2 regions of the Blautia pseudococcoides genome follow, and region 2 is predicted to be linked to the other one. Evidence: a T-box and tRNA genes for the amino acid it is inferred to sense, from the RefSeq annotation. Region 2 holds a T-box; the other holds one or more tRNA genes.
The links. The T-box of region 2 lies ahead of A4V09_RS20780 (proline--tRNA ligase). A T-box ahead of a tRNA ligase gene usually reads a tRNA of that ligase, here a tRNA-Pro.

Region 1 (3,384 bases), 610 kb from region 2:
AGCAGATGAAAAGATTGATCTTTGCAACCGGCAATGAAAATAAGATGAAAGAGATCAGGGAGATCATGGAAGGCCTTCCGGTTGATATTTTATCTATGAAAGAAGCAGGTATTGAGGCTGACATTGTGGAAGACGGAATGAGTTTTGAGGAGAACGCTCTGATCAAGGCACGGGCTGTCTGCAGGCTGGCCGGTGAGATGGTGCTTGCAGATGATTCGGGGCTGGAAGTGGATCATCTCAACAAGGAACCGGGTATTTACTCTGCACGTTATATGGGAGAGGATACCTCTTACAGGATTAAGAACCAGAATATCATTGATCGTCTGGAGGGGGTGCCGGATGAAAAACGTATGGCCAGATTCGTATGTGCCATTGCGGCTGTATTTCCGGATGGCAGGGAGCTGGTGACACGGGGGACAATTGAGGGCATTATCGGTTATGAGGAAAGAGGGGAGAACGGATTCGGATATGATCCCATTTTCTATCTTCCTGACAGGGGCTGCAGCACTGCCCAGCTTCCGCCGGATGAGAAAAACAGCGTGAGCCACAGGGGAAATGCCCTGCGCAGCATGAAAGCTTTGCTGGAGAAGGAACATTTATTATAATAAATGGAAAGGACTTTCAAATATGAAGGTATTAATTGTCAGCGACACCCATGGTCATGAAGGAAATCTGGAGAAGGTTTTGGGGAAAGTGGGAGATATCCAGCATTTGATCCATTTGGGAGATGTGGAAGGGCATGAGGACTATATTGAGGCAATCTCAGGATGTCCCGTACATATAGTGGCAGGAAATAATGATTTCTTTTCCGAGCTTCCCAGGGAGGAGGAGCTGTGGCTGGAGGATTACCATGCACTGCTCACACATGGACACTATTATTGCGTATCCATGGGGACCAGCCGTCTGGAGGAGGAAGCACGTGCCAGGGGATTCCAAATTGTCATGTACGGGCACACCCACAGACCTGAGCTGAAAATAGAGGAAGATCTGACCGTATTAAATCCGGGAAGTATCTCTTATCCCAGACAGTGGGGACATGAACCGAGTTATATTCTTATGGAAATCGACAGGGACGGGGAAGCTCACTACACAATTAATTATCTGAAATAAAAGAAAAAGCATATATTGGCATCTGGGGGGACCCACAGGTGCCATCCCCCAAAGGTATGTATTTTGACGGGAACTGATATGGGAGATAGGGAAAACCGGGGAAATATGTCAGAAAATGGAATAGATAAAAATATTCCTAAAAAAAGTGTTGACTTTTCACTTTCCCTATGGTATATTTTATCTTGCGTCAGGCAAGAGCACTTGCGTAAGACGGTAAGATAGCCTTTCGGGGTGTGGCTCAGCTTGGCTAGAGCGCCTGGTTTGGGACCAGGAGGTCGCAGGTTCAAATCCTGTCACCCCGATGTTTCAACAAGTGCAGTAATGCCCGTGCGGGTGTAGTTCAGTGGTAGAACACCAGCCTTCCAAGCTGGATATGTGGGTTCGATTCCCATCACCCGCTTTCGGTTTTAAAACCGAGGATGTGTTTGTAGCTCAGTTGGATAGAGCAACGGCCTTCTAAGCCGTGGGTCGGGGGTTCGAATCCCTTCAAGCACGCTTGTGTCGAAAGATGCATAATGTATCATGGTGGGTATAGCGCAGTTGGTTAGCGCGCCAGATTGTGGCTCTGGAGGCCGAGGGTTCGAATCCCTTTACCCACCCTTGCCGTTACGGCGCTCTTGGGCTATCGCCAAGCGGTAAGGCACAGCACTTTGACTGCTGCATTCGCTGGTTCGAATCCAGCTAGCCCAGTTCAAAGTTTGAATATGGAGCATTAGCTCAGTTGGTAGAGCACTTGACTTTTAATCAAGTTGTCCGGGGTTCGAATCCCCGATGCTTCACTGGAACAAGCAAGTGCTTGTTCCTATTTTTTTCTGTAATATGCGGATATGGCGGAATTGGCAGACGCGCCAGATTTAGGTTCTGGTGTCTACGACGTGCAGGTTCAACTCCTGTTATCCGCACCAGATAATGATAATCCGAACCCGGTTCCAATCGGGGACGGCTTCGGATTTTTAGTATATCTTAAGTGCTAAAGCAAAAACGGCGGTATCGTGAGTGAACTGAACCGCCCCCTGTCAAGTAGACAGACGAAAAAAAGAAAAGTTATGCAGCAAGGGTCTGGTTCCTAAAGTCAAGGGGAGCCAGACCCTTTAGCTTCGACTGAAGTCGTCTGGTATTGTAAAAAAGAATGTATTCATCAATGGCCTGCTGTAATTCCCCAAAGGTATGAATCTGCTGTAAATAATACATTTCTGCTTTCAGAATGCCCCAGAAGCCCTCCATAGGGCCATTGTCAATGCAGCGGCCGGGCCGGGACATACTCTGTGTTGTTTGGAAACCCTGTTTTGTAGTCGTGTGTAGCCACACTTCCTCCAAAACACAAAATAAGCGGTTGCAATCTGCTGTTAGAAACACAGCCGGATTGACCGCTTATTTTGTTTCTGCAGCCCTGCTTTCTCTATGCTGTCTATGAATTATTTTTATAATTATTATGCTTGTTACGGGTTGAAATACAAACGTATAAATGATATAATAATCATAGAGAAAACGAGGAGGTCACAGCTTATGAAAGAGTTAGGAGAACGCCTGCGGGGGCTGCGGGAGAGCGTGAAGTTGTCACAGGTAAAAATGGCGGAGCTGTTAGGTGTGAAGCAGTCCAGTATCAACCGCTATGAGCAAGGGCTTTCGGCTCCCTCTTTAGAAACGCTTGTGAAGTATGCGGAATATTTTGATGTGTCTATGGATTATATTTTTGCCCGCACTGATAAGCCACAGGGCAAGCTGTATGAATACCACCCCAAGATTGCAGCGGGGAGTGAAGAAATGAAGCAATTCATTGAAATGTGCTTTGACCCGCAATCTCCCATGAGTGAGAAACTAAAGCAAACACTTCTTCAAATGATGGAGGTGGACAAATGAAAGATATGATATATTATCCTGGTTTTGAAACTAGAGATGAAAATTGGTTAAAATTCGCGTTACTTTACTTCGATACACTTCGACCCATAATCCCATACACAATTTATTCCGAGGAAAGGTATCTCAGTGATACATTCCAATATGTTATGGGAGAAACCGACCTTATTAAACCATATCGGCCTGAATATGAAGAAGGTTTCCATGCCTCTATTCTGGCATGTGAAGAATTCGAAAAATTTCTTTTACATCCCGGGAGGTATGGCGCATATTTTTACGGAAGCAAATCTGGAGCATATATTGAAAAATGGAAAAATCAAAATCATCAAGATTGTACGCTTTTTAGTGGAAAGTATTCGCAGACATTTTTCGACTTTTGTATAGATAATAATATCGCAACACCGTGCCGAGAGGGAA
Region 2 (3,384 bases):
CAATGCCTCCGGTACTGCGGGAATCGTTTTTACAGATGAATATTCCCCGGCGGAAGAGGAAGCGTGGGAGGAGGAGGAGAGTATCCATGAATTTACGAAAGGCCCGGTTCCGTTTTATCTGAAAAATCTGATGACTGCAAAACCAGATGCTCCCACAGTCCCGTGCTGTGATTTTTCCCCGGGGCAGCCAATACGTTTTAGTTGGGAGGGGAGTGGGACCAGCTATAAAATCTATAAGAAGGGGGAGGCAGGGCCCATCTATACAGGCAGGGATACTTTTTATGAATATGGTGCGGGGGTAGTGAATGATACCACATTTATCCTGGAAGCGGATCTGTCCGGGAATGCCCGGACGGAGGGGGAGGAGAAGAAGCTGGCATATAAGGTCCTCTATGATACGATCACAGTCACAGTCCGGGACCCCACTCTGCACAAATTGACGGTGGAGGGAAATCTGCGGGCAATGTCAGGGCTGAGCGTGGGAGGATATATGTCCTCTGCCACAGGGGCGGTCCTGAATGGAAGCAATATAATTAAAAATGCGGAATTAAATGGGACCATCAGTGCAGCAAACGGTATTATACATATGATGAACAATGCTGCCAGTCTGCCTCTGAAATTCTGGAGTCCGCCTACTACCGTTTATTTTAATACGGACGGCATACTGTATGGTCTGTTTAATGCCGGATATGAGAGTGATACCGCATATGGAGAGATCAGTGCCGTTCCCGATTATGGGCCATATGGGTGGGACATCACTTATTATGTAAAGCTCATGGGAGTAGACGGGCGGCCGTTTTATATTCCAAAAGCGGCTAATATTGTTCTGCCGGTCAGTGCAGATCGTGGCTGGCTTCTAATACAGCATGGCGAGAAGCTCGGAAAAGATTATGCATTCAATTGGTGGTTCGTGCCGTTTGGGGCAGGTAAGGTGCAGAATGGGGAACTTTTTACACTGACGCAGGAGAAGGGAGAATGGCAGAAGAGAGAAATTGATAAATTCAATAGAAGACTGAGAGAAAGAGGAGGGAGCCTGCCGGTCACGGAGTAAACAGAAACGGTTGTGAATGCCGCATACCGTTGACATGGGAGGGATTTTGTGATAAGATTCGGAATCATGAGAAAGGCGTTGAGAAGAGATAGTAAGCGTGTCCGAATGTTCCAGAGAGAAGCCGGGTGGTGCGAGGCTTTATTTAGGGGCGCTGAACCGGTCTTTGAGCTGCGGGCTGAAAGGTGACGAGTAGGTTTTGACGGGTATCCTCCGTTATGGGGATGGAGTATCGGATGGCCATGATTTATGAGGATCGGCGTCCCGTACTTGTGGAGTGCAGAATGAAGATTCTGAAATCAGGTGGTAACACGGATATTTGTTTATTCGCCCTGAACTGGCTAAGCTGGTTCAGGGTTTTTGTTTTTTCTGCCGCTCCCTGTCCCATCGGTCCGGGCAACACACCACGTTGCCCGGACCGATGGGACAGGGAGCGGCAGAAAAAAGCACTTCGTGCGTGTGAGGGCGGAAGGTTATCGGGGATGGCGGGATGGCTGTGGGAGGGGGAGGTAAAAGGTATATCATGGTGAGCTGGAATGGTTGGTGTGTGTGTGGATGAGTGGCGATTATGAAGAGCTGAATGGTAAATTTTAGAAGGTAAATGGAGTGAAAGGCTCTGGCATAAAAAATGAAAATGGAGGAAATGTGTAATGAAGATGGAGAAAGTTGTGGGAGAGAGGTTTCGGGAGAGGCCTGCGGATTGTGTGATTGATAGTCATGCTTTGATGGTGAGAGGCGGGTATATGAAGTATGTGGGGAATGGGATTTATTCGCAGTTTGGGCCGCTTAGGAGGATTTGCAGGAAGATTGAGGGGATCATCAGGGAAGAGATGGACCGGATCGAGGGACAGGAAGTGCAGTTTCCGGTGGCTATGCCGGCTTCGCTTTGGGAAGAGTCGGGGCGGTATGAGAGTGTGGGGAGTGAATTGCTTCGGTTTACAGATAGAAATGGGAGTAAGATGGTGCTGGGGATGACACATGAGGAGGCTTCGGTGCAGCTTGTGCGGGAGTATGGGAAGAGTTATGCCAAGTATCCGTTTATGATCTATCAGATTCAGACTAAGTTTCGGGATGAGGCTAGACCCAGGGCCGGGTTGATCCGGGTGAGGGAATTTACTATGAAGGATGCTTACTCGTTCCATACTTCCCAGGAGGACCTGGAGGAATATTATCAGAAGTGTTATCATGCTTATGAGAGGATTTTTGCACGGGCCGGGATTCCGGAGACCATTGCTGTGGCTTCGGATTCCGGGATGATGGGCGGCAGTCTGTCTCATGAATTTATGCTGCTGACTCCTGTCGGGGAGGATTCTATTGCAGTATGCCCGGAATGTGGGTTTAGGGCAAATGTGGAGATGGCTGAGAGTATCACTGAAAATGTACAGGATGATGTGCAGAAGGAGCTGGAACTTGTGTATACGCCGGATATGCATACGATTGAGGATGTCTGCGGATATTTGGATATGCCAAAGGAAAGGTCCTGTAAGGCGGTGGTTTATCAGAAGAATTCGGATGATGGGTTTGTGGTGTTGTTTATCCGCGGGGATTTGGATGTGAATGAGACGAAGGTCACTAATTTTCTGAAAAGTGAAATACGTCCCGCAGAGATCACACAGGAGTCCGGTCTGCATCCAGGATTTATTGGGCCTTTTGGTCTGAAGGGGGATTTCACGGTCCTTTATGATAACTCTCTGAAGAGCGGAATGAACCTTTCCTGCGGCGGGAATATTGAGGAACATCATTATACGGGGCTTTGTATGGAGAGGGACTGCCCGGGTGCAGAGTATCATGATCTTGCAAAGATCACAGAGGGCAGTGTGTGCCCCAAATGCGGCAGGCATTCAATCCGGGTGTCCAGGGGCATTGAAGTGGGTAATATTTTTCAGCTTGGTACAAAGTATACGGAGAGTATGGGGATGCAGTACCTGGATAAGGATGGGAAGGAGAAGTATCCTCTCATGGGATGTTATGGGATCGGTATTGGAAGGCTGGCGGCTTCTGTCTGTGAGGCGCATCATGATGAGTATGGACCAATCTGGCCTATGGCTATTGCTCCCTGGCAGGTGCATTTGTGCTGTGTAAGACCGGATAATAAGGAAGTGAAGGAGTTTGCAGATAAGCTTTATGAGGAACTTCAGGGACGCGGCGTGGAGGTGCTTTATGATGACAGAAAGGTGAGCGCCGGGGTTATGTTCTCAGATGCGGACCTGATGGGAGTGCCCATACGCGTGATCGCAAGTCCGAGAAATATGAAGGAAGGGTGCTGCGAGATTGTTACCAGGGATAAGCAGGTTCAGAAGAAGATTGTGCTCACGGATGTTGTAAGTGAAATTATG

Region 1: it encodes a tRNA-Pro, which carries the amino acid that the T-box ahead of A4V09_RS20780 (proline--tRNA ligase) is inferred to sense. The anticodon was not compared.

Annotation. Positions count from the first base shown of each region.
Region 1 is NZ_CP015405.2:5,028,686-5,032,069, forward strand. It holds gene A4V09_RS23550 (THUMP domain-containing class I SAM-dependent RNA methyltransferase) at 1-37, shown strand, start outside; gene A4V09_RS23555 (XTP/dITP diphosphatase) at 6-605, shown strand; gene A4V09_RS23560 (metallophosphoesterase family protein) at 628-1,110, shown strand; tRNA gene A4V09_RS23565 (tRNA-Pro) at 1,338-1,412, shown strand; tRNA gene A4V09_RS23570 (tRNA-Gly) at 1,440-1,510, shown strand; tRNA gene A4V09_RS23575 (tRNA-Arg) at 1,532-1,605, shown strand; tRNA gene A4V09_RS23580 (tRNA-His) at 1,636-1,709, shown strand; tRNA gene A4V09_RS23585 (tRNA-Gln) at 1,729-1,800, shown strand; tRNA gene A4V09_RS23590 (tRNA-Lys) at 1,817-1,889, shown strand; tRNA gene A4V09_RS23595 (tRNA-Leu) at 1,932-2,015, shown strand; gene A4V09_RS26925 (IS3 family transposase) at 2,155-2,370, opposite strand; gene A4V09_RS23605 (helix-turn-helix domain-containing protein) at 2,617-2,970, shown strand; gene A4V09_RS23610 (hypothetical protein) at 2,967-3,384, shown strand, end outside.
Region 2 is NZ_CP015405.2:4,418,700-4,422,083, forward strand. It holds gene A4V09_RS20770 (hypothetical protein) at 1-1,051, shown strand, start outside; T-box leader at 1,121-1,386, shown strand; gene A4V09_RS20780 (proline--tRNA ligase) at 1,699-3,384, shown strand, end outside.